3 regions of the Paenibacillus sp. FSL L8-0494 genome follow, and region 3 is predicted to be linked to each of the others. Evidence: riboswitches for the same ligand, from Rfam matches in the RefSeq annotation. Region 3 holds a riboswitch; each other region holds the start of a gene.

Region 1 (10,607 bases), 300 kb from region 3:
CGATTCGCTCAACAATGCAACTTTTCATATGCCCTTCTAGCAGCAACTTACCGACACCATTTAACGCCGCCTGTACCGCTGCGAGCTGGTTGAGCACATCATCACAATAGGTATCCCGCTCAATCATACCCTTTACCCCGCGGATCTGGCCTTCAATCCGGTTGAGGCGCGTATTCAAGTTATTCTTGAATTCTGCCGAATGATGACTTTTTCGTTCTCCTGATGATGAAGAATGACAATTTATGTCGCAGGATTCTGCAGCTTGCTCTTTCTTGGCAGTAGACATAAGAATCAGCCTCCTTGGTTATAATATAATATACCCCCGTAGGGTATGTCAAGAGGCATTCCTAATTCATCCACAGATGATCTCCACCGGTAGTTTGTCCCTTTATTACCGCCGTATTCTTCTATGGTTGGCTATACATCTCTATTTTTCAAAAAAACTATTGCCTCCCTATTCAAATTTGAATATAATAAATTTTGCTTCCAATTATGAACATTTTTCGAACAGAACTATCACTATTTAGAAGAAGGAGCTGCGAAGCATGCATACTAAAGAAAGTAATCTTAAACTCGTAGTAGTTGGCCTGCTGCTTGGTATTCTTATGTCCGCAATGGACAATACCATTGTAGCTTCAGCTATGGGAACGATAGTCTCAGATCTCGGCGGTCTGGATAAAATCGTATGGGTCACCTCGGCTTACATGGTAATGGTAATGGCCGGGACCCCTATCTTCGGCAAGCTCTCTGATATGTACGGACGTAAACGTTTTTTCATTTTCGGATTGATTGTATTCCTGATTGGCTCGGCTCTGTGCGGTACTGCCACCAGTATCACACAGCTCAGCATTTACCGTGCCATTCAAGGGATCGGCGGCGGTGCACTAATGCCAATCGCCTTCACCATCGTTTTCGACATTTACCCGCCTGAAAAAAGAGGGAAATTGACCGGTCTCTTTGGAGCCGTCTTCGGAATTTCCAGTGTACTTGGACCTTTACTCGGTGCCTATATTACCGACTATGTTGGTTGGCAGTGGGTATTCTACATTAACCTGCCGCTAGGAATTATTGCACTGTTCCTGATTGCAACTTCTTATAAGGAGTCGATCTCCCACGCTAAACAGCGCATTGACTGGGGCGGAGCCTTCACTCTGGTTGGCGCGATTATCTGCCTAATGTTCGCTCTGGAACTTGGTGGTAATCAATATGCTTGGGATTCCAGTGCCATCCTTGGCTTATTCGTAGGTTTTGCTGTTCTCTTGCTGGCGTTTATCCTTATTGAGAGAGTAGCTGCTGAACCTGTGATCTCGTTCGCTATGTTCCGCAAACGGTTGTTTGCAACAAGCAGCGTGACCAGCTTATTTTATGGTTCTGCTTTTATCGTAGCTACTATTTATATCCCTATCTTTGTGCAGGGTGTATTTGGCGGCTCAGCTACGAACTCAGGGCTGATCCTTATGCCGATGATGATCGGTACGGTCGTTGGCAGTCAGACCGGGGGGCTGCTTACAACAAAAACCAGCTTCCGCAACATTATGATCCTATCCGCAGTCTGCTTTGTCGCAGGGGTCTACAGCCTAAGCACTTTATCACCAGATACCTCCCGCCTCATGCTTAATGTATTTATGGCTCTGACTGGGTTCGGCGTAGGCTTTTCCTTCTCCGTGCTGAGCATGGCAGCTATCCATAATTTCGATATGCGCCAACGGGGGTCGGCAACATCAACCAGTACCTTCATGCGCTCCCTTGGAATGACGCTGGGAATTACGATCTTCGGGATTATTCAGCGGAATAGCTTTACTAACAGTCTAAGCGATGCTTTTGGCGGTAGTGAACAGTCAGCAGCTTTCGGAGATCCACGCGCTGCGTTAACACCTGAAGCAAGAGCGAAGATCCCTGCTGAAATATTAGAAAAAATATCAAGTGCGTTATCCACCTCTATTGCTCAAACCTTTATGTGGGCTTTGATTCCTGCAGTGCTCGGTCTAGTCTTTGTACTGCTCATGCCAAAAGACCGTCTTACCATTCCTGCTAAAGCTGTTCAGGCGTCAGAGGGCAAAAGGTAACCATTATGTCCATGAAATTAGCCATTCTAGGTTTACTGCTGGAGCGGAACATGCATCCCTATGAAATCACATTAGTGATGAAGGAACGTTCCATGGACCGGATCACCAAGCTGCAGATGGGATCACTCTATTATGCTGTGGATAAGCTTGCACAAGATGGTTATATAGAAGCTTTAGAGGTCATCCGCAGCAGTGATCGGCCGGACAAAACAATCTATGCCATAACGGAGCAAGGTAAAGCTTTATTCGAACAGCTTATCCTGCAACAAATTAAGAAAAACGAACCCTTCTATCATCCGATGTATATGGCCCTGGCTATGTCCCGTCATATCGATCAGAGCAAGGTTGAGAAGCTGCTCGAGGAACGCCTACGGGAAACAGAACATCAGGTTAATCTGGCTTATCAGGTATACGAGGAGCATATCTCCATCGTGCCTCGTTCTGCCCTGCATCTAATGTACGGTACATATGAGCACACCCTGACTGAGCTGAAATGGCTGCAGCGCCTATACGATGATGTTGTAGCACGCAAGCTAAAAGACATAGGGACACCGTTGAATTTAGAGGCCTAATGGCCTCTTTTTCTGTTTAAGGGAGTCAAAATACGTTTATTAACGAGCACAATATCCATTAAATCTCAAAGGAAGACGAGGCGGTAAAAATGACCCAAGAAAAACATCAGCTGAATAGTGGCAAACGGGATCACCCGGAACAATATCCAACAGAGAAAGAAAGTCTATTTGATCTTCATGAAAGTGAGCAGAATGTAGACCCGATTCCGATGGAAGATTTGACACTGGAAAAGCAAGAGGAAAAGAATAAAGAGGAGACCAAACACCGCTCTTCCAGCGACAAAAAATACCATACGGGCTTCTGAGAGTGTACAATAACTACAAGTACGCAATCATATTTTCCAAGGAGGAATCACATTGTTGAAAGCGTTACCTTTAAACAAGCGCGGGATTCCCGCAAGCCGCATTGCTTTAGGCTGCATGGGACTAGGCGGTGACTGGGACCATGAGCCGATTACTGCGGAGAATGTTAAACAAGGGCATGAAGCGGTCGATGCCGCACTTTCCATCGGCATCAACATGTTTGATCATGCAGATATTTACACTCGTGGCAAGGCGGAGAAGGTATTCGGTCAGATTTTTAAGGATCGTCCAGGACTACGTGAAGAAATCATAATTCAATCTAAATGTGGAATTAAGCTAATGGAGCCTGGGGACAGCACTAATACGTTTGATTTCTCTGGCCAACATATTCTGAACAGCGTGGATGGAATATTGTCACGACTTGGGACCGAATACATTGATATTCTTCTATTGCATAGACCCGATCCCTTAATGGATCCTGAGGAAGTAGCCTCCGCATTACATCAACTGAAGGCCGCTGGTAAGGTTCGCCATTTCGGGGTTTCCAATATGAGCGCCGCTCAGATCAAGCTGCTGCAGACTTATTGCGATGAACCTTTTATCGTAAACCAGCTGCATATGAGCTTGGCTAAGATCAGCTGGGTGGATGCTGGAATCAGTGTAAATCGTGAACCCTGGAAGGATATTATCTTTCCTGAGGGAACCCTTGAACATTGTCGAATGGAGAACATTCAGCTTCAAGCCTGGGGGCCACTCGCCCAAGGTCTATTTAGCGGGCGTTCATTAGAGGATCAACCGGAGAATATCGTCCAAACAGCAGCTATGGTCCAACAACTTGCAGATGAAAAAGGAACAACACCCGAAGCCATTGTATTGGCTTGGCTAATGACACATCCAGCTGCCATTCAGCCTGTTATTGGAACTGTGAATCCGAAGCGTATTACTGCCTGTGCCGATGCAGACAAGCTGGAGCTTAGCCGTAAGGAATGGTACGACCTGTATGTTAGTTCACGTGGTTCAAAACTTCCGTAACATATACATTTATATTCTCAACTTCATTACTCCACTTATACCCGGCTCGCGTTTTTACTGCGAGCCGGGTATTTTTTTGCGAATCACCCTAATAGATCGTTCTTTATTGCGAATATATTTAGTAATCGAGCGATAAATGGAGTTATTCAGAGATAAATTATCATTTTTGTTCTTTATAGAGTACAAATGCGCGTTATTGGCAGTTTTCTTTTTGTTTTATTCCATGTATGATTCATTACAGAAGTCGTTCTTAATAAAGAACGATAATAACGAACCAAAGAAACAGACATTGAGGGGAGGTATTCCTCTGAGACCCAGATCAGCAAGGAGAAGACCTAGAAGAAACAGGAAAATTGGTTTACGTATACTGCAATCAGGAATGGCTGTCTCCGTCTTATTTCTATATACCTCGCAGCAAGTTGGTGGTACCTATGGAGGCTTTGGAGCTGCTGCGCAAACCACTAGCACGATTAGCTTTTGCGAAGTATTTCCGAATTCGATCAAGGCACTGCTTACAGAGTTCAAAGAGCATGTTAATCGAGCGCTCACTTTAAAAGAATCACTACAACCCTTTTCCTCATCAGCTAACTACTCGGACGTTTCGGGAATAGAAGGGATGTCGCTGGAAGAGCTTGATGTCGCTGCACAAGAGATTTCTTCGCAAATAGCGGCGCTTCAATCCCAAATAGATAGCGTTAACGAGCAACTGGCGGCTAACAGCCAAATTTGGAATCAAATCCACAATGAGCTAAGTGCAGCAGCAGCCTTACTCTTCCAGATAGGAGGATATATGACTTCTCTAGATTCAAACTGTCTAGAAATCAAGGATGAGCAATTTTTCAGAGATTTACAAAGCAGCCTGAATCAAAGCGGTGTGATCTCGGAATCCTTGAATGCTTCCTTAAATGGAGTTATTAGTTACCTAACCTCCATACACGATGTCGGTCTTCCATTCGCTTCGGTAGTTACCAGTGATGCTTATGGACAACTTGAATTACGCGAAGGAGAGTTCCCACAGCCACTGCCATTCCTGATTACCTTCACTCAACCAGATGGCGTGATCTCTAGCGACCTCACCTCCACTTATGAAGCTCTAAATACCGAATTGACTAACCTTAAAGAATCGGCAACCTCAGGTATCACTACCCTTCAAGATAAACTCCAAATGATCAGTCAGACTCGCGAGCAAAAACTAGAAGAGCTTGAAAAAGCTCGGCTAGAAGAAGAGCAAGCAAAGAAAGAAGAAGAAGCGAAGAAGGAAGAAGAAGCGAAGAAGGAAGAAGAACGTTTGGCTGAGGAGAAAAAGCAACAAGAAGCCGAGGATAAAGCGAAAGCTGAGGCAACCCCTCCAACGTCAGGTGAAGCTGCTCCGGAAGCCCCAAATAAAGAACAACCTGAAGCCCCAGCCACTGACCCGGTTAAGCCGGAAATTGGTGAAGAGCTCACAATTCCAAAAGATGTTCCTCAGCAAGAGGCTCCACAAGAGACGCCAAAGGCGGAAGACAGTACGACTACCCCGCCGGTAGCAACCCAAGCTCCTTCGGACCCTCAACCTGAGAAAGGTGGAGAATAAGATGCGAATTAAAAAAATTATCAATAATACCTTATCGAGCTTAATGCTTGTGATCTTTATTCTGCTGGTGGCAGCCGTAGTGTTATCCAAGGCCTCCGGTGGTGAACCTGCTTTCTTCGGATATGAGATCAAAACCGTACTCTCAGGATCGATGGAACCAGGAATTCAGACAGGCTCAATTGTCGCATTAAAACCCGGAGGGGATATGAATCGTTTCAAACCAGGCGATGTCATCACCTTTAGGAACGAAGATAATCTGCTCATTACTCACCGGATTGTAGAAGCGACCGTCAATAACGCTACTGGTGAAGCTGTTTATCGCACTAAAGGCGATAACAACGACGCACCCGACATGAACCCTACCAGTTCTGCGAATGTTGTAGCTCAGTATACCGGGGTCACTGTACCCTATGTCGGTTACGCTATGAATTTCGCGGTTTCCAAAGCTGGAAGTGTAGTCCTCATGATCGTGCCTGGCTTGATGCTTCTGCTCTATGCTCTGTATACCTCTTGGAAGGCTGTAGCTGCATTAGAAAAGAAAAATGCTGCCCTACTGCCAGCCTCACCGTCCCCAACAGAAACACAGCCCTAAGTTGATTGTCCACTTCCGCTTACGAACCGGAAGATACAATATATAAATTTTATAAAAAATTCAAACACAAATTTGAGGAGGAATTTTATTATGGGTATCAAGAAAACATTGGGTCTTGGCGTAGCATCTGCAGCACTGGGTTTATCATTAATCGGCGGAGGAACCTTCGCATACTTTAGCGACACTGCGCAAAGCACAGCTACATTCGCAGCGGGTACACTCGATCTGAACTCCGACCCTTCTGTCATCGTTAATATTCCTAACCTGAAACCAGGTGATACTGTAACTAAATCCTTCAAATTGAAAAACGATGGTTCGCTCGATATCGGATCTATCATTCTGAATACATCGACTCAAATCACGGATGCTAAAGGAGATAACTACCTGGATTTAGCCGAGTTCATTAAAGTTAAATTCCTTAGAAATAATGATAAAGGGGTACCTATCGTCTCTCCTGAAAATGTAGTTTATGAGACTACACTTGCTGCTTTAAAAAGTCAGCATCCGGATCTCGTAAAAAATACAGGTTGGGATCAACTCTTTACCGAAGCATCCGGTATTAAAGCCGGTACCAATGACAGCTTCTCCGTCCAATTCGAATTTGTGGAAAATAACCAAGATCAAAATATTTTCCAAGGCGATAGCTTAACACTGACTTGGGATTTCGTAGCTAAACAAGGTGCGAAAAAAGACTACTAAGATCAATAAAGTAATTTAATAAAATACTCGAAGAGCAGCAGATCCTGAATCCGGCCACGGATAAGCAGATTGCTGCTCTTCTCTTTACAATAAACTTTGTCCGATTTATTGATATTTGCTATACTAATAACAAAAATTACGGAGGGGCGTCAGCATAGTGCCACAGAATATGGGCCAACGTATCCAGCAGCTCCGCCTAGACAAGGGTTTCTCCCTATCTGAGCTTGCGGACAGAGCAGATGTGGCTAAGTCGTATCTTAGCAACGTGGAGAGAAACATCCAATCCAATCCATCCATCCAGTTTATCGAAAAGATCGCTGACGCGCTTCAGGTATCCATTCATGCCCTACTCTATGGAGAACCAAATGATGCAGAGGAATCACATTTAGATTCGGAATGGTTCCGATTGGTGCAGGAAGCTATGGACTCAGGCATTAGCAAACGCGAATTCAAAGAATTTCTGGACTATCAGAAATGGAAGCTCGATCAAAAGGATTAATACTTCCTACTAATCTGGTACGATCCTCTCTTCTACTAAATCATATCGAAAAAGGACACAGCGAAGAACCGCTGTGCCCTTTTTCGATATGTAACCCCTCTAATGTATTACTGCACGATCTGCACAGTTTTCTCATGAAAGAACTGGCGGATTTCATCTGCCTTAATGCCAGCCTTCTTAGCTGCTAATAATAAATGTACCCACTCTTGATCCAGATCAATAAACTGCTGTTCTCTGTTGCTACCCTGGTTGGACTTTTCCAAAAAATCTCCCCCTAAGATTTTACGTCCCCAGGCAATCCGGCTGTCATAGTATCTCTACCTTAGACCCGCGACTTTGTGCCCCTGCCTTTCGGCAAGTTTACCTTTTACTGGACCCTTTTCACGAAAGGATCTGCTTAAAAAACTATAAAATTACTATCTGCAATAACATTATACAAAAAGAAAGCGGAAAAGTGTGTCGATTCCTGGTTACTTTCTATTTTAAAAACGAAAAATAAAAGATTTTTTTTCAAAGATCTTGTCCGATTATCACGATACTCGTCCGTTACATAAAATAAATTGTACTAGCAAAATAAATATTTACTGACCTAATAGTTAAAAATAAGGATAATAGAATCATTTTAATAGGCCTTTAGAATGGGTAATGAGAAGAAACACCCTTCTTTTCATTAGAACAAGCTAACCTATACCATTTTGCGAACGTATTGGACGAAAGAATGAATTGATTACAGTGGCTGAAAGTAGCACAATAAGATGAGAAATGAAACCGCAATCATCACAGCTCCAGTAAGCGTTGACACAAAATGTCACGTATGGAGTTCATCCGTTAAGGAGGATGTATTCATGGCAGCCAAAGAGCCCTATAACGAATCCATTTGGAGTAAGTATTACGGACCCAATTTAGGCTACATTCAAGAAAGATATGAACAGTTTGTGAAAGATCCCTCCACCGTAGAAAATAATTATCGCGAGCTTTTTACAAATTCGGGACCCCCTCCCCTAACTCCGGATAGCGAACCGGCTCCTCAGCCGCGCATCTCGGGAGACACCGAATGGCTTAGAAAAGCAGTAAGAGCTTCCAAGCTAATCGCCAATATTCGTATATATGGCCATATGGCCGCTGAAATTGATCCGCTGGTACGCGATCAGAATCCCATGGCAAAATATCTTGAGCCTGAAACCTATGGTCTGACCCGCGAAGACCTGATTGCACTGCCTGCCACGCTTATATGGGAAAATGCGCCGAATGATGTGCATACCGGGTGGGATGCCGTGCAACGTATGCGTCAGGCATACACCAAGACTATCGCCTATGAATTCGGGCATGTGCATGAAGAAAAAGAACTGCAATGGCTAAATAGACAGGCAGAATCCACCAGCTCACCAGCACCCCTAAATAATACAGAACGCAAAGAGCTCCTGAACCGCCTGATTCAGGTAGAGCAATTTGAAACCTTCCTCCACAAGACTTTTGTAGGTCAGAAGCGTTTCAGTCTTGAAGGCAATGATGCTCTTGTGCCGATGTTAGACGAAATCGTACGCGCTGCTGCACATGACGGTGCAGAGCATATTTTGATGGGCATGGCGCATCGCGGTCGCCTCAACGTTCTTGCACATATTTTGGGCAAACCTTATGATATCATATTTTCAGAGTTTCATCATTCTCCGAACAAGGAGCTTTTCCCTTCCGAAGGCTCCACAGGCATTAACTATGGCTGGACAGGTGATGTGAAATACCATCTCGGTGCAGACCGTGCTGTCCGTGAAGGAGAAACCGTACGCACAAGAATAACACTAGCGAATAACCCAAGTCACTTGGAATTCGTCAATCCTGTCGTGGAAGGTTTCACTCGTGCCGCACAAGAAGACCGGAGCACTGCAGGACTGCCGAAGATTGATACCAGTAAAGCTATGGCGGTGCTGATGCATGGTGATGCTGCTTTTCCAGGTGAAGGAATTGTTGCAGAAACGCTTAATATCGGCAAACTTCAAGGTTATCAAAATGGTGGGACGATCCATATCATTGTTAATAACCGAATTGGTTTTACGACTGAAAGTGAAGATTCCCGTTCTACGCATTATGCGAGTGACATCGCCAAAGGGTATGAAATCCCGATAGTCCATGTCAACGCTGATGACCCAGAGGCCTGCGTAGCAGCCGTACGTTTAGCTAGCGCATACCGCCATCAATTCAAAAAAGATTTCGTAATTGATCTCATCGGCTACCGCCGTCATGGTCACAACGAAATGGATGATCCTGAAACCACACAACCTATTGTCTACGGCAAGGTTCGCAATCATCCAACCGTCTACAAGGTTTATGCAGAGAGACTGAAAAACGAAAAGGTTCTTACCGCCGAAGACGTACAAAAGATGAATGCTGAAGCAGAAAGCGTATTGCAGCGTGCGTACGATAATATGAAGGAAGGCAATCATAAGAAAAAAGAACCCAAAGCCTTCATTCCTCTACAAACGGACCGCGCAGCGGCAAACACTACAGCGGTATCCATCTCCAGCCTGCAGGAGATCAATCGTGAACTGTTGACGGTTCCAGCTGGATTCCAGGTTTATCCGAAGCTGGAGCGCATTTTACAACGTCGTAAAGATGCACTGAATGAGGGTGAAAAGGTCGACTGGGCACTGGCTGAAACGTTAGCCTTCGCTACCATTTTGAAAAATGGGACGCCCATCCGACTGAGCGGTCAAGATGCCCAACGCGGAACCTTCGCACATCGCCATCTGGTGCTGCACGACAGTAAAACAGGAGATTTATTCTCTCCGCTACATCAGCTAAGCGATTCCCGTGCCTCCTTTGGCGTATACAACAGTCCATTGTCAGAGGCATCAGTATTAGGCTTTGAATATGGTTATAATGTGTTCGCACCGGAAACCTTCGTAATCTGGGAAGCACAGTATGGTGATTTCGCCAATGCGGGTCAGGTTATTTTTGACCAGTTCATTGCGGCTGGACGCGCCAAATGGACACAGCGCAGCAATCTCGTCATCATGCTGCCGCATGGCTACGAAGGACAGGGACCTGAGCACTCCAGCGGTAGGCTGGAACGGTTCTTGCAGCTATCCGCTGAGGAGAACTGGACAGTCGCTAATCTGACTACCGCTTCGCAATATTTCCATCTGCTGCGGCGCCAAGCAGCGTTATGCGGGCAGGAAGATGCTAAACCGCTAGTCATTATGACGCCGAAAAGTCTCATTCGGAATACGCGCAGCACTTCTGCCGGAACCGAGCTGGCTTCAGGACAATTCAAGCC
Region 2 (10,607 bases), 4.0 Mb from region 3:
AGGCCGCAAGCCGGAGGAACATACCGCACGTTGGGGCAAAATTGCTTTTATTTTCTCTTCAATAGGTCTTATCTTTCATCTTATTTATTTCTTTACACGTTGGGCGGGCTCAGGGCATATTCCGGTCAGCAACATGTACGAGTTCATGACTTTTTTATCGATGATGGTCATGGTTGCCTTTACTGTGATGTACGCTATTTATCGTAAGGTAATCTTGGGTCTCTTTGCAGTTCCAATCAGTATTATTGTGATGGCTTATGCCGCAGTATTTCCACAGGAAGTACAGCCGCTGATTCCATCTCTTCAATCGAACTATTTAAAGATTCACGTAACACTGGCTGCACTAGGTGAATCCTTCTTCGCAGTAGGGTTTGCGGCGGGACTGATGTATCTGCTGCGAACAGTCAATTTTTCCAGTAAAGAGAAGGCGGATCGCAAGCAACAGAGGCTGGTCGAATTTACTCTCTTTTCAATCATTGTTATAATTGGGTTTCTGGGTTCTGTTTTTGCATTCCGCGGAGCAGGCTACGAAACTGTTTTTGTCCGTCCGAACGTTACGATTGACAGCCCCGGGCAGGAAAATAGTACAATAGAGAAAGTGAGTTATCGAATGCCGCCGATTGTGGCACCTCACAATAGCGAAATTGAGAGCTTCCAGTCGTTTCTTGGCATAAAAGAACCACTCTTTGAGGCACCATCTTGGATGAATGGTGTAAATGCTGGACGGAAGTTTAATACTGTAATTTGGTCACTCCTTTCCGGATTAATCCTCTACGGAGTTCTTCGCTTGATCGTACGTAAACCGCTGGGCACTGCTTTACACCCAGTGATGGACGGAATTGATGAGGGCGATCTAGATGAGATTACGTATAGGGCGATAGCCATTGGCTTTCCTATTTTCACATTAGGCGCTTTGATCTTTGCAATGATATGGGCGCAAATCGCTTGGGGAAGATTCTGGGGATGGGATCCTAAGGAAGTCTGGGCGCTTGTCACTTGGCTCTTCTATAGCGCTTATCTTCATTTACGTTTGGCTCGTGGATGGCAAGGAAGAAAATCTGCCTGGCTGGCTGTGCTTGGCTTCCTGGTCGTAATGTTTACTCTGGTTGGCGTTAATTTAGTCATCGCCGGACTTCATTCTTACGCGGGGACGGACTGAGCATAGTTTACCTGTTAACGTTGCACAATGGTTTAAAGATTACGTTCTACTGTATTGATGAAGGGGTTGTAGTGAAATGGCAGATCATTTAAACAGAATTCTGGTAGTGGATGATGAGGAACGTATTCGCCGCCTGCTAAAGATGTATCTTGAAAAAGAAGGTTATGAAATCGATGAAGCGGAAGACGGAGAAATCGCTCTTCGTAAAGCAACAGCAAATGACTACGGTCTAATATTGCTGGATGTTATGCTACCTGGCATCGATGGGATGGAAGTGCTGACAAGACTCAGAGGAGTGAAGTCAACACCGGTGTTAATGCTTACAGCTAAAGGCGAAGAGATCAACCGTGTTCAGGGCTTTGAGATGGGCGCAGACGATTACGTTGTGAAGCCCTTCAGTCCACGTGAAGTCATTTACCGGGTGAAGGCTATTATGCGCCGTTCTTCGGCAACTGCTTTCTTGTCCAAGGAGAGCAATTCCAGCAATAACATTGTATTTACTCATCTTATTATTGAGCATGATGCTCACCGTGTGACTGCTGGTGGTGAAGAAGTGAGTTTGACACCTAAAGAATATGAACTTCTGCATTATTTGGCTATTTCGCCGGATAAAGTATTTTCTCGTGAAGAACTGCTTAAGGATGTCTGGAATTATGAATTTTTCGGAGATTTGCGTACTGTAGATACTCACGTAAAACGCCTTCGTGAAAAACTGAATAAAGTATCACCGGAATCCGCAGCGATGATTACGACCGTATGGGGCGTAGGCTACAAACTAGAGGTACCTAAATAAGTGAACTTCTGGAGAAGTCTTGTCGGCAAACTGTGGGTTACGATCATCTGCCTGGTCGCTGTCGTACTTATTACCTTGGGGTTATTTTTGCTTCCCTACATAGACAGTAACTTTGCCAATTCCGGAGATATCAAACGTTTATTTATGTATACTTGTATGATCGGATTTTCTTTGACTACATTTTTTGCGTTATTTTTGTTTACCAAAATCACTCAGCCGATGCAGCGTGTCATTGAAGCTGCGAATAACATTCGCCGGGGAGAATACGGAACAAGGCTTACGCTTGTCACAAGTGATGAAATTGGCCAGTTGGCGACTTCCTTTAACCATATGGCTGAGGAGCTTGAAGAGAATATTCGCAGTCTGCATCATGAGAAGGGGCATTTATCTAGCGTACTGCGCAGTATGAGCGATGCTGTGATCACCTTTGATATTGAAGGGCAGATTATTTTGACCAATCCGCACGGCCAAGCTCTGCTAGAGAGCTGGAGCGATTTGCAGTGGGAACATGCGAGTGATGCTGAGCTCCATCCCGAAACGTCTGAGAGCAGTGTTCCGCCTCCCCTGCGTCCTTTATTTTTAAGCACCCTGAAACAAGGTGGCGATGACCGCTCCAATGTACATGTGCGGCAGGGCGTCTGGTCTGTTCATATGGCACCATTATATTCTGAAGGCAGCATCCGGGGAGTAGTTGCTGTACTGCGGGATGTGACGGAAGAGGTGCGTCTGGAAAAGATGCGCAGAGACTTCGTTGCTAACGTCTCCCATGAAATACGCACTCCGTTGTCGATGATGCAAGGGTACAGTGAGGCTTTATTGGACGGGATGGCTTCATCCCCCGAAGAAAGCAGTGAGCTGATCCAGGTCATTCATGACGAATCACTGCGTATGGGGCGTCTGGTTAAGGATTTGCTTGATCTTGCCCGAATGGAAGCCGGACATACGGATATGATGAAAGCTCAGGTGGACATGAATGAACTGCTGGAACGAGTCTACCGTAAATTTTCTGTACGTGCCAAAGAGCGCGATATCCATCTTCACTTGCAGCAACAGAGCGATATTGCTGTTCTGAAGGCAGCGGATGAGGATAAACTGGAACAAGTCCTAACCAATTTACTCGATAATGCTTTCCGCCACACACAGGGTGGCAAAAAAATCACAGTTCATACAGGAACTTGTGTATTAGAAGGTCGTCGTTATCTTGAGATTAAAATTCAGGATGAAGGGGTGGGAATTCCACCAGAGGATCTGCCGTATATATTCGACCGCTTCTACAAAGCTGATAAGGCGCGTGTACGGGGAGAATCAGGTGGAACAGGACTTGGGCTTGCGATTGTTAAAAATATTGTAGAGTCGCATCACGGGACCATCTCCGCTTCAAGCAAACTAGGCGAAAGTACAACCTTTACGCTAAGACTTCCTGTCGAAAAACAGTAATTCCAAACACAATGTGTGATAGCGCCTCTGACAGCAGAGGTGCTTTTTGTTGAAACAAACACATTAATCTTGTTCATCGTGGAACATATCTTGTAGGTTTTGCTTGGGAGGGCATAGAATGATTTTATCTTTAGACCAAGGTACTACCAGCTCACGAGCCATATTGTTCGATACGGAGGCTAAATGGGTCTCACAAGGTCAATATGATGTTAAGCAATCCTTCCCCCATCCAGGCTGGGTAGAGCATGACCCTGAGCAAATCTGGGAGTCACAGCTCGCAGCGGCAAGAGACGCGATTGCGCGGGGTGGCATAGCGGTTGAGGAGATCTCTGCCATCGGAATAACCAATCAGAGAGAAACGGCTTTAATCTGGGATAAAACAACGGGCAAACCGATATACCCTGCGATCGTGTGGCAGGACAGGCGTACTGCAGAGCAATGTGAAGAACTTAAAAGTAAAGGGCTGGAGCAAGTTATTGCGAGCAAGACGGGCCTTGTTGTAGATGCTTATTTCTCAGCTACCAAAATCTCCTGGATACTGGATCACGTGGATGGTGCCCGAGAGCGGGCGAATCGAGGGGAGCTTCTGGCAGGTACGATCGACAGCTGGCTAATTTGGAGACTTACTTGCGGAGCTGTACATGCGACTGATGTTACCAATGCCTCACGTACGATGCTGTTCAATCTTCATGAACGGTGCTGGGATGAAGAGCTAATGCAAGAGCTTCGTATTCCGCGTACCATTCTGCCAGAAGTAAGAATGTCTGGCGGCGAATTTGGAATAGCAGACAAACAGTGGTTTGGGGCGGATATTCCAATTCGCTCTGTACTTGGAGATCAACAGGCTGCATTGTTTGGACATACTTGTCTAGAACCCGGCAGTGCCAAAAACACCTATGGTACAGGCTGCTTTATTCTAATGAACACAGGCACAGAAGCTGTAGCCTCCAGCCATGGCTTGTTGACCACTGTAGCTTGGGGTATGGGAGATGAACTCTATTATGCTCTCGAGGGCAGTGTGTTCGTGGCCGGAGCGGCCGTTCAGTGGCTGCAGGAGGGGCTTGGTCTTATAGAGGAGCCATCAGGCTCAGAAGATAAAGCACGGGAAGTAGAGGACAGTGAAGGGGTTATCGTTGTGCCTGCGTTTACCGGACTGGGGGCACCCTATTGGGATATGTATGCCCGTGGAGCCATATTTGGCCTTACTAGAGGCACTACCTCAGGACATCTGGTACGAGCTACATTGGAGTCCTTAGCCTTTCAATCTAGAGATGTAATAGGAGCTATGGAAAAAGACGCAGGCATGCCATTGACCGGCCTTCGTGTGGATGGCGGAGCTGTGCGTAACGATTTGCTGATGCAATTCCAGTCTGATATCCTGGGCAGTGAGGTTACTAGAACCACATATGCGGAGACAACAGCGCTAGGTGCAGCGCTTCTGGCCGGATTAACGTCCGGAGTCTGGACACGTGCCCAGCTAGAGAGCTTCAACAAGGCTGAGTGGGTCTTCTCGCCTGAGATGGGTATAACTGAGCGGGAAGGTCGTTACAACGCCTGGAAGGACGCTGTAGCGCGTACCATGGGTTGGGAGAAGCATGAAGGATATCAGTGATAAAGGGGCTGTATATGTCTATGATTAACGGAACCGAATCTGATCTGCCGGGCGGACTATCTAAGCCGGCGCTTCGAGCCCTGCATGGGGCTGGATATGTTCAGCTTCAACAATTCAGCAAGCTTACGGAGGCAGAGCTTCTGCAGCTACATGGATTGGGGCCAAAGGCGATCGTTCTACTGCGGAGTGCTCTTGCGGAAAAGGGGCTCACCTTTGCAAGTAAGTCCTGATGTTGCGTTCATATTTATAACAAAAAGCGACAAGCTTAGGTGAATCCCTAGCTTGCCGCTTTTTGTTATATAGCTCCTAATATTCAATAACAAATGCTACATTTTGCCAACCGGCGCCCACTGTCCAGAACAGGACTTTATCACCACGTTCGATCTTTCCAGTAGTTACAGCTTTATGTAGAGCAATAAATGGGCTGCTGGTAGAGGTATATCCGAATTCATCCCCTATGTATACCGCTACATTGCGATCAATACCGACTTTCTCACACATCTCTAAGATATTAGGCAATGAAAACTGTGAGAAGCAGGCTGCTTTAATGGCTTCAGGCGCGATATTGTTGTTAGATAGTAGAGTACGAATAGACTCAGAAGCAGCATCTATGCAAATGGAATCATCAAAAGGAATAAACTTCACATTAAACTCTCCAGCCGCTACACCTTGTTTACCCAGTTTAGCCAGGCCTGCGCACGGGAACTTGGAATTATCGCAAACACAAGGATTCGTTTGGTAGATAGAGTCAATGAAACCGACTACATCCTCAGCTTGTTCAAGAATGACTGCCGCCGCTGCATCACCGAAGTTAGCGTAGTAGACTGGATCATTCTTATCGGCATGAGGGGTTACATAATCGGAGCCGATTATCAACGCTCGTTTAATCCTAGGATTCGCTTGCATCTGACGGCTAACCTGTTCCACTGAAGCCGTCATACCCGCACAATTAGCATTGCTGTCAATGCAGATTGTATGGGATGCGCCTTTGATCAAACGGTGAATCATTAATGAGTTGGTAGGAAAGATATACTCAGGAGTTTGACTTGCATAGGCAATAAGGTCGATATCGGCACCTGTGAGACCACTTTTCTCCAGAACATTCCGGGCAGCCTCAAAAGCCATCGTAAGGGAATTCTCATCCGCATCCTTAATACTATACCGTGTAATACGACCTAATGCGGATAATAGACCTCGAATATCAATGCCTTTTTCGTCAAAATGCTTAATGAAAAAGTCGTTACCAACTATATTGCTGGGATGATAGATATCAATGCCTTTAATACGAATTCCGGTCATAATACGCCTCCAGGAAAGCAGTAAAATGTGGCCTACATATTAAGATTAAAAGATCTAGACTGTAACCGCAGAAATGATCTCGATGTTATCGAGTCCAGCTTTACGGCCAAGACGGGAAAGCTGCATTTTGAGGATCGGGTTATTTTCAAGCGTTAGATTTACTTTTACAAACCCATCATTCTTAAACATTACAAAGCAGCTTTCTAAAAGAGGTACCACATCTGGTGCAGTTACATTTAGCTTTCTGCAGTCGATTTTTAGTTCATAGTCAGCTGGAGTAATTGGATTGATAGTTTGTTGATAAGCTTGAATAGATTTTAGACCATCTTCTTCAGAAAATGTTCCATCCAACTCAATGTTAATAACCTTATTTGCAGTGTCTGTCTTCAAAATGAAACTTCCCATGCCTAAATCTCTCCCATAGATTGAATTTGTCCAAAACAGTTCGACTGCAATATCCAGCCCTTTATATATCCACTTAGCTGTTTTATAAAAGTCAAAATTCGACACTATACAGCAAGTATTGGGATATTCCGACTCTATTATAGGCATATTTTTCAAGTGCATGCAATAATAAAGTCGAATTTTGTATATTGTTGTCGAACTGTTGGGTTATTGGATTTCTTCTATGGTTGCAAGCAGGATATTAAAAGCTGTGATGATTCTAGGTGCCCCTATAACGGGTACTAAGTGTAATAGAATACCTTTAAGCTGTTCTACGGTGACTCCAACACGAAGGGCCATGACATAATGAACACCCAGCTGTTCGAATTGACCCATTGAAATTAAAGATGAAATGACTGCAATTTCCTTCCAGTCAGGGGCTATAGTATTACGTTGAAAAATATCGCCATAGGCATTCCCCATAATAAATTCAGCCAAGTCAGGGAAGTGGTCTTTAATTGGAGCTAGTGCTTTTGCGCCATAGTCTCCTGATAGATTCGTGAAGTGGTTGAGACCACTGTTGATATTTTCCTTCATGGTTAGCCTCCTAGTTTAGGTTCAAAGTACGGTGTGCAGTCGGAGGGACTTCATCACGGTCTGTTAGTAGTTCAATAACGGCAACATGGTTTAGAGCTACCGCATCTTTAATTGCAGCTGTGAATTCATCCGCAGTCTCACATTTGTAGCCTTTAGCACCTAGAGATTCAGCGAATTTCACGGCGTCCATTGGTACTTCATATAGAGTTCCATCGATACGACCTGTGGTTTTCTCCATACCCTTAAGAGCCATATCTAGTTGCTTATTATTAACCACGATAAAGATGACAGGGATATCTTTGCAGACAGCGGTGTTAATCTCAGCGCCGAGCATCATGAAACAACCATCACCTGTAATGCAGAGGACAGTTTCTTCAGGAGCTGCAACTTTTGCACCAATAGCCATGCCGATCGAATTACCCATGCAAGCAAAATAAGCATCAAAAACAAAGCTGCCCGGTTTCTTAACCTTGTACCATTTTGCAGCGTGGAATCCATGGCTTCCATCATCAACGAAAATTGAATTATTATAAGGGATCAAATCACTTAAAGTGCTCATTACTGAAGCCAGTGAAAGATTCTTGAGGGTTGGAAGCTCTTCTGAATAATCAGCATTGGCCAAAGCCTCACGTTTGGTGATTGTGCTTGGGTCAATATGATTTAGGCAGTGCACCAAATTATCGCGCAGGTCCCCAGTGACCGGTATCGTTTTGGACAATAGGATTTTTCCGACAAAGGTTGGATCAATATCAAATTGAATTAAAGTTGCTGGATGATTCTCCCGTTTAAGATTACAGATGGTCATATCACTTAAACGTGATCCAAGCACTATAAACAGATCGCTTTTATTCAATAAATCATCCCCGTGGGTCGAACCGCCAACGCCAATAGGACCATGATAGAGCGGGTGATCCCAGACTATAGCCCCTTTTCCACCAGGAGATGTTACTACAGGAATATTAAAAGTTTCTGCGAGTTGAACAAGCTCTTTATGTGCTCCGGAGCGGTTAATTCCTTTACCCGCAATAATCAAAGGATTCTTAGCAGCTTGAATAGCATCGATGACTCTATCGATATTAGCTTGACTAATTAGAGACTCTCTTTCAGGGATTACAATATTGCATTCTTCCAATACTTCAGTTTGTACATCAAAAGGAATACAAAGATGAACAGGACCCCGTTTGGTGAGGGCCACAGAAATCGCATGATTAAAAATAGTACCAAAGTGATCCCCACGTTCAACCAATTTACTGAACAAGGTGGCAGGTCTGAACATATCAGCTAAATCAGCCAGAAAAGAGGTGGAGTCCTGACATTGAGGAATTCCAAGCTCTGTAATGGATTGGTGGCCGGTAATAAATAGGACAGGTAGGTTGTTAGCTTTCGCATGTGCTGCTGCTGTAAGCAGGTTAGTTCCCCCAGGACCCGAAGTACCAAATGCTACGCCTAGGTTACCTGTTTTCAGCGCATACCCTGCTGCTTCGAATCCGGAGCTTGCTTCATGTCTGCCGGGAATAAATTCAATACCGTAATCGACCATCTTTAGAACTATTGGACAAATCGATTTGCCAATGATCCCAAAAGAATGGGTGACTCCTAGGTTACGTAGTGCTTCCGCCATGTAATCTGCGACTGTCTTCAAAAGAAACACCTCACAAGTTTTTTGATATATATTAGTTATTAATCTACCGAATAGATACGATAGATCAATATACTCAAAAAGTAAAAACCTGTGCTCTATAGTAAGCACAGGTTGGTGGCATAAGGCGCCGCTAAGACTGAACAATAGTTCAGCCGTCCTGGTTCCTCTGCAACCTGGCAATCATGGCCTCAAACGAAAAAATGAGGCTGTAGATCCATGGTTTTGCGTCATCCTCTTTCGAGGATTTTGCCAATATTAATTTATAGTTGATAAGAATAATTTTCCTTTACAATATATTCCTCATTAATTTTTGTCAACATAATCCGCTAAAAAAACTCGAAATTTGACGAAAGTCTTGTCCAAGAGATGAAGTTTTGCCTCGCGAAAAAAACTGCCACCTAAGACTCAGCTTAGGTGGCAGTTGATAGTTTTGAACTAGAATTTAAAGATATGAATGGTTTTTTGCAGATTAAATACGGCCTGGGTCATTTTTTCCGTTTCTTCTGCAACAGACTGCAGGGCATTAATCTGTTCATTCATAGCCGCCGATACCTCTTCAGTGCCTGCAGCGGTTTCTTCGGTGATTGCTGAGATATTCTCAATTGCACTGGAAATTTTCAAGGCACTTTCTAGCATAAGATCACTCTCCGCAGAGAATGAAGAGATTTGCTCGGTAATGTACTGCACGCTTTGTACAATTTGTGCGAAAATATGGGCAGATTGAGTGATCATTTCATTCTGAACCTGCACAACCTCTTCATTGATGGCGATATTATCGATGGCTTGTTTAATATCTGACTCAATGCTGCGGACCAAACCGAATACTTCTTTTGTGGAAGCCGTAGATTCCTCAGCAAGCTTGCGAACCTCTTGAGCGACAACGGCAAAACCCCGACCATGCTCTCCGGCACGAGCAGCTTCGATGGAGGCATTGAGTGACAGCAGGTTGGTCTGCTCAGCGATCTCTGTGATGGTCTTGGTGATCATCGTAATCCCGCGGGCATTTTGTGAGAGAGCTTCAATAGTATCAGCCACTTTTTGTGTAGCCTCTATGTTTTTACGCATGCCTTCAGCCTGTGTATCTACGGATTGGCGCCCTTGCTCAACAAGTTCTAAGGTATGTATTGAACGTCTGTTCATTTCTTTGGTGGAGTTCGTATAATTGGATACTTTGGTCTCAATGTCTTTAATGGATTCTGTCATATCAGCGATATCCGTAGATATTTCATTTGCACCAAGAGCGAGCTCGGTAGAAGAAGAGGCTACTTGTGCCATAACAATTTTCAGGTTCTGGTTCTTATCTTCGATTCCGCGGCTTGCATCCATTACTTGACGGGTGATCTGCGATGCATCGGTCAGAATCTTCTTGAGCTTATCAATCATTGTGTTAAAGGAGCGGCTTACGTCACCCATTGAACCATTTTCGTCCGCTCTGCTAGTGAAATCCCCCTTCGAAATACTGTGAGATACATTAGCAATATCATCAAAAGATGATGTAAGCGTTCTCTCCACGAAGCGAGCAACAGGTAAAGTCAGACCTGCAAGAACAACTACTAGTATAATTCCTACGAGAAATTGACCTAGAATCATTAACGTAACTAAGACAGGAATAGCAAACAGTGCGGCAACGAGGTAACATCCGGCAACAATTCTTTGTTTTAACGGAAGTTTGTGCATCCAGCTC
Region 3 (10,607 bases):
TCCTATTCGCTTCATAATTGAATCGCTGAAACTGTCTACCGGCATTTCATAATTTTGGAATGTTTGACGAATGTGCTCCATCTTCTGACTTTCAGTTGGATCTTGCCATTTCTCCATGAGGGCTGCCTCCTTCATTCATTCTTTGCCGGACTAACTTTTTGCGTAGACGTTCAAATTTTTTGCGTAAAGTAGCTGAATTACAATCCATAATCTGACCCATTTCTTCAAAACTGTATTGCTCAACCACCTTAAGAATCAAAAGATTGCTCTCTTCGGCTGTCAGGTCATCCATAAATAACTTCTGCAATGGCTCCTCATCGTTAGGATTATAATAGGCTTTGGGCTGCTGCTCTTTGTATAGCGACAACAGACGCTTTCTTCGCTTGCGTTTGCGAACCTGATCCAGACAATGATGATAGGCCACTTTATACAGCCATGCACTAAAAGAGACTCGTTTCTCATAACGTCTGAGTTCCTGATACACTTTTACAAATATATCTTGCACAGCATCCTCTGCTTCTTCATGACTTCTCAAAATATAATAGCAATACGTATAAATCTTTCTTTCATAGGCTTGTATTATAGTTCTATAGGCTTCGCGGTTACCCGCAAGAACCTGATCGATAGCCTCTTCAATTATTGTTTGATTCACTTGGACCCCGGGGCTGCGACGTTCCAAAGAATCACCTCCTTGTTATTGACTACAACTATATAACGAATGTGATCACTTTAATTGTGACAGGCTCGAAAAAATTTCCCAAATATGTTAGAAACATTATCCGTTTTTCAATAAAAAAAGCGACTGCCCCGATTGATGTTCGGAGAAATCGCTTTTATAATAATATTCCATATTTATAAATTAATTACTCATTTGTACTATTTGACACTTTTAACGCTATACATGCTTCAAAATACACAGTATCACTATTCTGACCGCGTACATATATACCATCATCCGTTACAGCTGAACGTAAAATAGTCAGTTCATCCCCAAACTTAGCTTCTTGTAGATAAGTAATCCGGAAGCGTGTGAACTCTGCATTATCCCATTCCGCTAAAGTGAGCGCATCACAACATAAATCCCCGTATCGGGCATTATTCAAATGTCCGTTGCTATCCAGCCCACTATATCTTACCTGATACCGATAAGCTTCTTCCATAGTAATATCAGAAGGGATCGTTACCTTAACAGGCATATCGCCTACTGAATCGCCATTATAGTGCTTAACCTGAACTGGAAGGGCATTCGGTCTGAGTATCTTTCTCTTCTCAATATCTACTAAAGCCCATATGGATCGTGCTGTGGCGATTTCTATATGATCTGCATCGAAAATACGATAATCCCGTTGCCACAGGGCCCCTTTAGTGCCTTTACTCCAGGTATGTACGCTAAGCACATCATTTGGGCGGGGAATACGCTTAAAATCAAGATCTAACGTAATCATCATCCAGCCCATTCCTGCATTCAGAATCTCTTCCACACTTATCCCCAAATTACCCACTGCGAAGTCTGCCGCACATTGCATGATATCCAGAATAAAGGATAACTTACCCTGCGAACGATAATCCGTGTCGCTCGCATGTACAGAAAAATCTTCTATCCACACAAGATTGCTACTGTTGTCCATTGTTTATCCTCCTGCCATGCAAAATATCCTTGCATTTACTTGAAGTATCCACATATACCACTGCTCTATCCACATAAATTGGGGACTACTTTCATTTTTGAATATATTTTATTATTTCATCCACATGTTAGTAACTTTTATAATTTCGTTAATTCCCCATAACTTATCCACATTATTTAAATTAAGCGATAAAGGGAACAAAAAAGCCATTGTTGATAAATCAACAATGGCTTCGTGTGCTTGGCAACGTCCTACTCTCCCAGGACCCTTCGGTCCAAGTACCATCGGCGCTGGAGGGCTTAACGGTCGTGTTCGGGATGGGTACGCGTGGAACCCCTCCGCTATCGCCACCAAACATGCGTCTGTGAAACAGACGCTGCCGCGTGAAATTCGGTTCATCACCAGAAGTGACAATGAATTTCTAAGCGTATTTCAGGCTTAATCGCCTGAAAACTGAATCCGAAACGAATCTGCATTCTAAGTATAGGATAAGCCCTCGACCGATTAGTATTGGTCAGCTCCATGCATTGCTGCACTTCCACCTCCAACCTATCTACCTCGTCGTCTTCAAGGGGTCTTACTAATTGGGAAATCTCATCTTGAGGGGGGCTTCACGCTTAGATGCTTTCAGCGCTTATCCCGTCCGTACGTAGCTACCCAGCCATGCTCCTGGCGGAACAACTGGTGCACCAGCGGTACGTCCATCCCGGTCCTCTCGTACTAAGGACAGCTCCTCTCAAATTTCCTGCGCCCACGACAGATAGGGACCGAACTGTCTCACGACGTTCTGAACCCAGCTCGCGTACCGCTTTAATGGGCGAACAGCCCAACCCTTGGGACCTACTTCAGCCCCAGGATGCGATGAGCCGACATCGAGGTGCCAAACCTCCCCGTCGATGTGGACTCTTGGGGGAGATAAGCCTGTTATCCCCAGGGTAGCTTTTATCCGTTGAGCGATGGCCCTTCCATGCGGTACCACCGGATCACTAAGTCCGACTTTCGTCCCTGCTCGACTTGTAGGTCTCGCAGTCAAGCTCCCTTATGCCTTTGCACTCTGCGAATGATTTCCAACCATTCTGAGGGAACCTTGGAACGCCTCCGTTACTCTTTAGGAGGCGACCGCCCCAGTCAAACTGCCCGCCTGACACGGTCCCCGTACCCGGTAAGGGTACTAGGTTAGAACCTAGATACGATCAGGGTGGTATCCCAACGGCGCCTCCACCGAAGCTTGCGCTCCGATTTCTACGGCTCCCACCTATCCTGTACAGATCGTACCCAAATTCAATATCAAGCTGCAGTAAAGCTCCATGGGGTCTTTCCGTCTTGTCGCGGGTAACCTGCATCTTCACAGGTATTAAAATTTCACCGGATCTCTCGTTGAGACAGCGCCCAAGTCGTTACGCCATTCGTGCGGGTCAGAATTTACCTGACAAGGAATTTCGCTACCTTAGGACCGTTATAGTTACGGCCGCCGTTTACTGGGGCTTCGGTTCATAGCTTCGGGTTACCCCTAACCACTCCCCTTAACCTTCCAGCACCGGGCAGGCGTCAGCCCGTATACTTCGCCTTGCGGCTTCGCACAGACCTGTGTTTTTGCTAAACAGTCGCTTGGGCCTTTTCACTGCGGCCCCCTCGTGCTATTCACACTACCGGGGCACCCCTTCTCCCGAAGTTACGGGGTCATTTTGCCGAGTTCCTTAACGAGAGTTCTTCCGCGCGCCTTAGAATTCTCTTCTCGCCTACCTGTGTCGGTTTGCGGTACGGGCACCTTCTCCTGGCTAGAGGCTTTTCTTGGCAGTGTGAGATCATGACCTTCGCTACTATAATTTTCGCTCCCCATCACAGCCCAGCCTTATCGATGTGCGGATTTGCCTACACATCAGCCTCACTGCTTAGACGGACATCCATCAGTCCGCGTCACTACCCTCCTGCGTCACCCCATCGCTCATAGCGGATTACGGTGGTACAGTAATTTCAAACTGTTGTCCTTCGACTACGCCTTTCGGCCTCGCCTTAGGTCCCGACTTACCCTGAGCGGACGAGCCTTCCTCAGGAAACCTTGGGCTTTCGGCGGATCAGATTCTCACTGATCTTTTCGTTACTCATACCGGCATTCTCACTTGTGTAGTGTCCAGCGCTCTTTTCAGTACACCTTCAACCCCTACACAACGCTCCCCTACCCCAGATACATACGTATCTAGCCATAGCTTCGGTGGTGTGTTTAGCCCCGTTACATTTTCGGCGCAGAGTCACTCGACCAGTGAGCTATTACGCACTCTTTCAATGGTGGCTGCTTCTAAGCCAACATCCTGGTTGTCTGTGCAACTCCACATCCTTTCCCACTTAACACACACTTGGGGACCTTAGCTGATGGTCTGGGCTGTTTCCCTTTTGACAATGGATCTTAGCACTCACTGTCTGACTCCCGGCAATAAGTATATGGCATTCGGAGTTTGACTGAGCTTGGTAATCCTTGCGGACCCCGCACCCAATCAGTGCTCTACCTCCACTACTCTTATACCGAGGCTAGCCCTAAAGCTATTTCGGGGAGAACCAGCTATCTCCGAGTTCGATTGGAATTTCTCCGCTACCCCCACCTCATCCCCGCACTTTTCAACGTACGTGGGTTCGGGCCTCCAGTGCGTGTTACCGCACCTTCACCCTGGACAGGGGTAGATCACACGGTTTCGGGTCTACGTCCACATACTAAATCGCCCTATTCAGACTCGCTTTCGCTGCGGCTCCACCTTCTCGGCTTAACCTTGCATGTTAAACGTAACTCGCCGGTTCATTCTACAAAAGGCACGCCATCACCCATTAATAGGGCTCTGACTTTTTGTAAGCACACGGTTTCAGGTTCTATTTCACTCCCCTTCCGGGGTGCTTTTCACCTTTCCCTCACGGTACTGTTTCACTATCGGTCGCCAGGTAGTATTTAGCCTTAGCAGATGGTCCTGCTGGATTCATACGGGGTTTCACGTGCCCCGCACTACTCGGGATCCGTCTCGGAGAGAACACAGTTTAGGTTACAGGGCTTTTACCTCTATCGCGGGCCTTTCCAGACCTCTTCACCTACCATATTCCTTTGTAACTCCATGTGAGACGTCCCACAACCCCTAAGAGCAAGCTCTTAGGTTTAGGCTGTTCCGCGTTCGCTCGCCGCTACTGACGGAATCACTATTGTTTTCTCTTCCTCAGGGTACTTAGATGTTTCAGTTCCCCTGGTCTGCCTCTACACACCCTATGTATTCAGGTATGAGTAACTGCGAATTACCACAGCTGGGTTTCCCCATTCGGACACCCCCGGATCAAAGCTTGCTTACAGCTCCCCGAGGCAGTTTCGTTGTTCGCCACGTCCTTCGTCGGCTCCTGGCGCCTAGGCATCCTCCGTGTGCTCTTATTAGCTTAACCTTGATTCTTCCGAAGAAAAATCTCACTAATAACATTTACTTGTTTGCACAAGTTGCTAAAAGATGTTCTAAAACGCAAATTCGTTTCGGTATCCAGTTTTCAAGGATCAAGTCTTACTTGAGAGCTTAAACTCTCAAAACTGAGCAACGAGTGAGTAACAGGCCTAAACCTGAGTTTTGGAAGCTGAGCTTCCGATTTGAATGTCCTCATTGCAGAGAACGATTCTCCATAGAAAGGAGGTGATCCAGCCGCACCTTCCGATACGGCTACCTTGTTACGACTTCACCCCAATCATCTACCCCACCTTCGGCGGCTGGCTCCCTTGCGGGTTACCCCACCGACTTCGGGTGTTGTAAACTCTCGTGGTGTGACGGGCGGTGTGTACAAGACCCGGGAACGTATTCACCGCGGCATGCTGATCCGCGATTACTAGCAATTCCGACTTCATGCAGGCGAGTTGCAGCCTGCAATCCGAACTGAGACCGGCTTTGATGGGATTGGCTCCACCTCGCGGCTTCGCTTCCCGTTGTACCGGCCATTGTAGTACGTGTGTAGCCCAGGTCATAAGGGGCATGATGATTTGACGTCATCCCCACCTTCCTCCGGTTTGTCACCGGCAGTCACTCTAGAGTGCCCAGCATTACCTGCTGGCAACTAAAGTTAAGGGTTGCGCTCGTTGCGGGACTTAACCCAACATCTCACGACACGAGCTGACGACAACCATGCACCACCTGTCTCCTCTGTCCCGAAGGCCGCTGCTATCTCTAGCAGATTCAGAGGGATGTCAAGACCTGGTAAGGTTCTTCGCGTTGCTTCGAATTAAACCACATACTCCACTGCTTGTGCGGGTCCCCGTCAATTCCTTTGAGTTTCAGTCTTGCGACCGTACTCCCCAGGCGGAGTGCTTACTGTGTTAACTTCGGCACCAAGGGTATCGAAACCCCTAACACCTAGCACTCATCGTTTACGGCGTGGACTACCAGGGTATCTAATCCTGTTTGCTCCCCACGCTTTCGCGCCTCAGCGTCAGTTACAGCCCAGAAAGTCGCCTTCGCCACTGGTGTTCCTCCACATATCTACGCATTTCACCGCTACACGTGGAATTCCACTTTCCTCTTCTGTACTCAAGCCACCCAGTTTCCAGTGCGACCTCAGGTTGAGCCCAAGGTTTAAACACCAGACTTAAATAGCCGCCTGCGCGCGCTTTACGCCCAATAATTCCGGACAACGCTTGCCCCCTACGTATTACCGCGGCTGCTGGCACGTAGTTAGCCGGGGCTTTCTTCTCAGGTACCGTCACTCCGGTAGCAGTTACTCTACCGGACGTTCTTCCCTGGCAACAGAGCTTTACGATCCGAAAACCTTCATCACTCACGCGGCGTTGCTCCGTCAGGCTTTCGCCCATTGCGGAAGATTCCCTACTGCTGCCTCCCGTAGGAGTCTGGGCCGTGTCTCAGTCCCAGTGTGGCCGTTCACCCTCTCAGGTCGGCTACGCATCGTCGCCTTGGTGGGCCGTTACCCCACCAACTAGCTAATGCGCCGCAGGCCCATCCCTCAGTGACAGATTGCTCCGTCTTTCATTCTTCTCTCAGGAGAAAAAAGAAATTATCCGGTATTAGCTACCGTTTCCGGTAGTTATCCCAGTCTGAAGGGCAGGTTGCCTACGTGTTACTCACCCGTCCGCCGCTAAGTTATTTTGAAAGCAAGCTTTCAAAATAACTCCGCTCGACTTGCATGTATTAGGCACGCCGCCAGCGTTCGTCCTGAGCCAGGATCAAACTCTCCAATTAGTATTGAAAAGAGCGATATGCTCATTTTGAAACATCTGACGAGAAAATTAATTCTCTAATTTTGGATTTCACTTACGTGATTTCCTACTCACTCGTTGTTCAGTTTTCAAAGATCAAGTTCTCGTTGACGCCGTTTAATGTCTCAGCAGCAACTCTTATAATATAGCATGTTGTTTTCAGAAATGCAAGCTTTATTTTTCGAAGCTTTTTATCAGCCTCGTTTGTATCGCCTGTACGCTGTCTAACAACGCTTACCTATAATACCCCAACTATTAATAGAAAAGCAACCCCTAATATAAAAATAAACAACTAGCTTAATAATTAAGCTAGTTGTTTATTTAATAGAGTTATGTTTCTAGCGGCGAATTTAATAGTATTTTGCCGCAGTATATTTGCTTGAGGCTTTAATTAAATCGGTTTTCTTATCACTCTTTGCAAGTCCTGCATCCACTGTAGTATCAATGGTAACCCACTTCCCATTAAGCAATACTTCGTTCCAGGCATGATATTGCGTAACGTAGCTTGTATTCCCCATTACCAACTTAGCAGGAACATCTACACTCCGCAGCATTGCGGCAAAAAGAGAAGCGTAATCATAGCAAATCCCTTTTTTAGTAGTCAATGTCTTATCGATGCTTGGAATATAATCAGTAGTTACACTATTAGCAAGAGAGTAGTCATATTGTACATTCGCAACTACATAGTTATAGATCGCTTTAACTTTCTCTTCGTCTGTTGTTTTGCCTTGTACTAATTGTTTAGCTTTGACAATCGCTTTATCAGAAGAACTCCATTTCACATTCTGTACGGAGCCCAAATATACGGAATTCGAGTCACTCATGGTTACGTCTACTACTTCGGAATATAACGCTTTGTATTTATTACCGGTTGTGTTCTCCAGAACAGAAACCTTATAAGTCCCATTTCCTTGTTGCAAAGGGAAGTCCTCAGCTTGTCCAGAAGCATACAAGTTATAAGTATAGCTGCTGTTATCTTTGGTGATCATGAGTTTGATTCTTTTATCTTTCGGAATATCATAGTTAATACCAATAACACCTTCAGCCACTTTGGATGTAATCAACCAGCTGGCATCTGCACTTGCAGCTTGAGCTGAACTTACCGGAACTGAAGTCATGAGGACGAACAACGCCACCAGCATAAAATAAACCTTTTTCACGGATAAAACTCCTTTCGGTAGCTGGCTGCCATCCTTTCGGGAAGGCCCTTTAGCTTTGCGTCCCTACCTTTCGATAGGTTTGCCGTTATCGTATAAGCTCTATCTGTTCTAGCTTTACTAGATATAATTGATAGAATCCATTTGAAACAAACAAAAAAAGCCTCTCCATTCGGTAGCTGGCTGCCATCCTTTCGGGAAAAGGCCCTTTAGCTTTGCGTCCCTACCTTTCGGAAGGTTTGCCGTTATCGTGTTGAGCTTTTATAGTATAATACTATCATATTTATAGTTGTGAACAAGACCTAATTTACTAGATTACCCATTATTTTATAAATATCTCCCGGTATTTGTGTTTTCTTGTCATTCACTATTCTCATTTTGTTAATTTAGCATGAACAATCAGCCGATGCGTTGGATTCACTAGCGGATCACATGTAATCAGAGTAAGAATCTTATCCTTGTCATTCCCGTCAAGAACGGAGACATCACTCGGATCTACAACAGAAATATCGTATACCTCATAGTTAAACACCTGATCACTAGTCTTTACCGTGATAACATCCCCCACAACAACCTCATTCAATCTGTTAAACAAACGACCCGTAGTTCGAGCCCGATGCGCCGCGATTGCAGCATTTCCGATCTCTCCAAGGGGTGCCGTTTCTTTCATATGGGCTGCAGCATGTTTCATATTAGCTTTTGTAGCCCCTTCTAATACAGGCAGCTTCAAATCAATCTTACCGATTTCAATTAGGGCGATTACTTTGCCACCGACCTCAATCTCCGGTTCAGGCTTTTCTGTCTCTTGGGGTTGGGGCTGTGCCTGAGCATCCAGAACCGATTCCTCTGCTAACAGCTGAGTAACTTCAGCATACCTGCTCTTCAAATCTGGCTGGGGAGTACTATCGGCAGTGCTTAGTTCAGCCGTTTCTAATAACTTCTCCTGCTGCCTGTCGTTGTACCATTCGTTAGCTGTCGGATATAACATGATAAGTATCCCAGCCAGTATGAGTAGATAGGAGAATTTACGCAATGTTATTCACCTCCGTATATTGTTTCTATGGTTATATACAAATCAAGCAGAAGCAGCTACTTGCCTTTAAGCATAGCAACTCCTTCTGCCTGAAATTAATGTTTAAAATACCCATTTACGACTTCCAAAGAAATTGATGATCACCGTGATAAAGGTAACCAGCACCTTGGAGATCAAGACTTGAATACCTAGTCGGTCTGTCAACAGATGCATTAGCAGCAGTGATATTCCGAGCACTACCAGATTCAGCACGATAAACTTGACCAGCTGCACGCGGTCGAAGCCTTCTTTATTCCCCCGGTTGCGATCACGAAAGGTTACTTTTTTATTCAAAATAAAGCTATTCGCCGTACCTGCACTATAGGAGATCACCTGCGCCAATGCGTATACCATCCCTAGTGAATTCAACAATGTAAAAATCACAAAATCAATCAGCGTATTGAGTAAACCTACGGCATTAAATTTGAGGAACTGTATGAATGCAGCGCGCAAGTTCTTATCTGACATCATTGTGGTCCTTCCGGCGGTCCAGTTGTTCTTCGTTCTGGTAGCCTTTAGTCTCACTAACAATATATAGCGGTCTATCTTTAGACTCGTCATAAATCCGTCCGATATACTCCCCAATCACACCCAACAGCATCAGAACGATACCGTTAAAGAGCAGATTGACGCCTACAATGGAAGCCCAGCCCGGAACCGTCCAGGAGGTGAAAAATATCTTTTGAAACAAGACGAAAAATAAATAGAGAAAGCTAGAGAATGAAAGGAAGAATCCAATATACGTAGCAATCTTAAGCGGCTTATGTGAAAAAGAGGTGATGCCATCTAACGCAAAACGAATCATTTTCTTCAGCGGATATTTGGTTTCTCCGGCAAAACGTTCTTCCCGTTCATATTCCACCATAGTCTGCTTGAAGCCAACCCAGCTCACCAAACCTCGGACATAGCGGTTCTTTTCTTTAAGTCCCCGCAGGACATCACATACCTTACGGTCAATAAGACGGAAATCGCCTGTATCCGTAGGAATATCCACACTTGTCATACTGCTGAGCAGGCGGTAAAAAAGCTTCGCGGTGACCTTTTTGAACATCGTTTCTCCGTGGCGCTTCAGGCGTTTCGCATATACAACGTCGTAGCCCTCTTTCCACTTCTCGATCATTTGCAAAATGACCTCCGGAGGATCCTGAAGATCAGCGTCAATAACAACAACCGCTTGACCTTCGGCATAGTCCATGCCAGCTGTAATCGCTACCTGATGTCCGAAATTACGCGAGAAGTCAATCAGCTTGACATGCTCGTCTCGTTCACAGATCTCCCGAATCATCTGGGCGGAACGATCACGACTGCCGTCATTGACGAAGACCAGCTCATAAGTATCGCCGCACTCGTCCATTACTTTTTTCAAACGTTCATAAGTATGGCTAATTACTTGCTCCTCATTGAACATGGGTACAATCACACTATATCTGGCTTTCACCTTTATTCCTCCTACAAGCTTTTTGGAGCGTTACATCCATCTACACTTCATAATAACGCTGCATGCATAAACTTATTTTATAGATTTTTATTAA

Evidence for each region. A riboswitch is a leader RNA that binds a small molecule or an ion and turns the genes downstream of it on or off. The one in region 3 is predicted to bind cyclic di-GMP.
Region 1: another riboswitch for cyclic di-GMP. It lies ahead of NYE35_RS02235 (anti-repressor SinI family protein); the one in region 3 lies ahead of NYE35_RS03545 (transglutaminase-like domain-containing protein).
Region 2: another riboswitch for cyclic di-GMP. It lies ahead of NYE35_RS21695 (thiamine pyrophosphate-binding protein); the one in region 3 lies ahead of NYE35_RS03545 (transglutaminase-like domain-containing protein).

The regions. Positions count from the first base shown of each region.
Region 1 is NZ_JBBOPQ010000001.1:474,696-485,302, reverse strand. Features, by position in the region: gene NYE35_RS02280 (metal-sensitive transcriptional regulator) at 1-286, opposite strand, end outside; gene NYE35_RS02275 (MDR family MFS transporter) at 546-2,066, shown strand; gene NYE35_RS02270 (PadR family transcriptional regulator) at 2,072-2,638, shown strand; gene NYE35_RS02265 (hypothetical protein) at 2,728-2,943, shown strand; gene NYE35_RS02260 (aldo/keto reductase) at 2,996-3,973, shown strand; gene NYE35_RS02255 (hypothetical protein) at 4,353-5,546, shown strand; gene sipW (signal peptidase I SipW) at 5,548-6,138, shown strand; gene NYE35_RS02245 (TasA family protein) at 6,229-6,837, shown strand; gene NYE35_RS02240 (helix-turn-helix domain-containing protein) at 7,007-7,336, shown strand; gene NYE35_RS02235 (anti-repressor SinI family protein) at 7,444-7,599, opposite strand; cyclic di-GMP riboswitch class I at 7,627-7,711, opposite strand; gene NYE35_RS02230 (2-oxoglutarate dehydrogenase E1 component) at 8,182-10,607, shown strand, end outside.
Region 2 is NZ_JBBOPQ010000001.1:4,764,826-4,775,432, reverse strand. Features, by position in the region: gene ccsA (cytochrome c biogenesis protein CcsA) at 1-1,159, shown strand, start outside; gene NYE35_RS21730 (response regulator transcription factor) at 1,236-1,952, shown strand; gene NYE35_RS21725 (ATP-binding protein) at 1,953-3,389, shown strand; gene glpK (glycerol kinase GlpK) at 3,508-5,001, shown strand; gene NYE35_RS21715 (DNA-binding protein) at 5,016-5,231, shown strand; gene NYE35_RS21710 (ketoacyl-ACP synthase III) at 5,308-6,300, opposite strand; gene NYE35_RS21705 (hypothetical protein) at 6,355-6,705, opposite strand; gene NYE35_RS21700 (carboxymuconolactone decarboxylase family protein) at 6,913-7,281, opposite strand; gene NYE35_RS21695 (thiamine pyrophosphate-binding protein) at 7,292-8,932, opposite strand; cyclic di-GMP riboswitch class I at 9,088-9,184, opposite strand; gene NYE35_RS21690 (methyl-accepting chemotaxis protein) at 9,359-10,607, opposite strand, start outside.
Region 3 is NZ_JBBOPQ010000001.1:775,267-785,873, reverse strand. Features, by position in the region: gene NYE35_RS03575 (DUF4179 domain-containing protein) at 1-117, opposite strand, end outside; gene NYE35_RS03570 (RNA polymerase sigma factor) at 92-679, opposite strand; gene NYE35_RS03565 (acyl-[acyl-carrier-protein] thioesterase) at 864-1,628, opposite strand; rRNA gene rrf (5S ribosomal RNA) at 1,867-1,983, opposite strand; rRNA gene NYE35_RS03555 (23S ribosomal RNA) at 2,113-5,039, opposite strand; rRNA gene NYE35_RS03550 (16S ribosomal RNA) at 5,272-6,829, opposite strand; gene NYE35_RS03545 (transglutaminase-like domain-containing protein) at 7,197-8,006, opposite strand; cyclic di-GMP riboswitch class I at 8,020-8,100, opposite strand; cyclic di-GMP riboswitch class I at 8,175-8,257, opposite strand; gene NYE35_RS03540 (class D sortase) at 8,377-9,036, opposite strand; gene NYE35_RS03535 (GtrA family protein) at 9,139-9,546, opposite strand; gene NYE35_RS03530 (glycosyltransferase family 2 protein) at 9,533-10,513, opposite strand.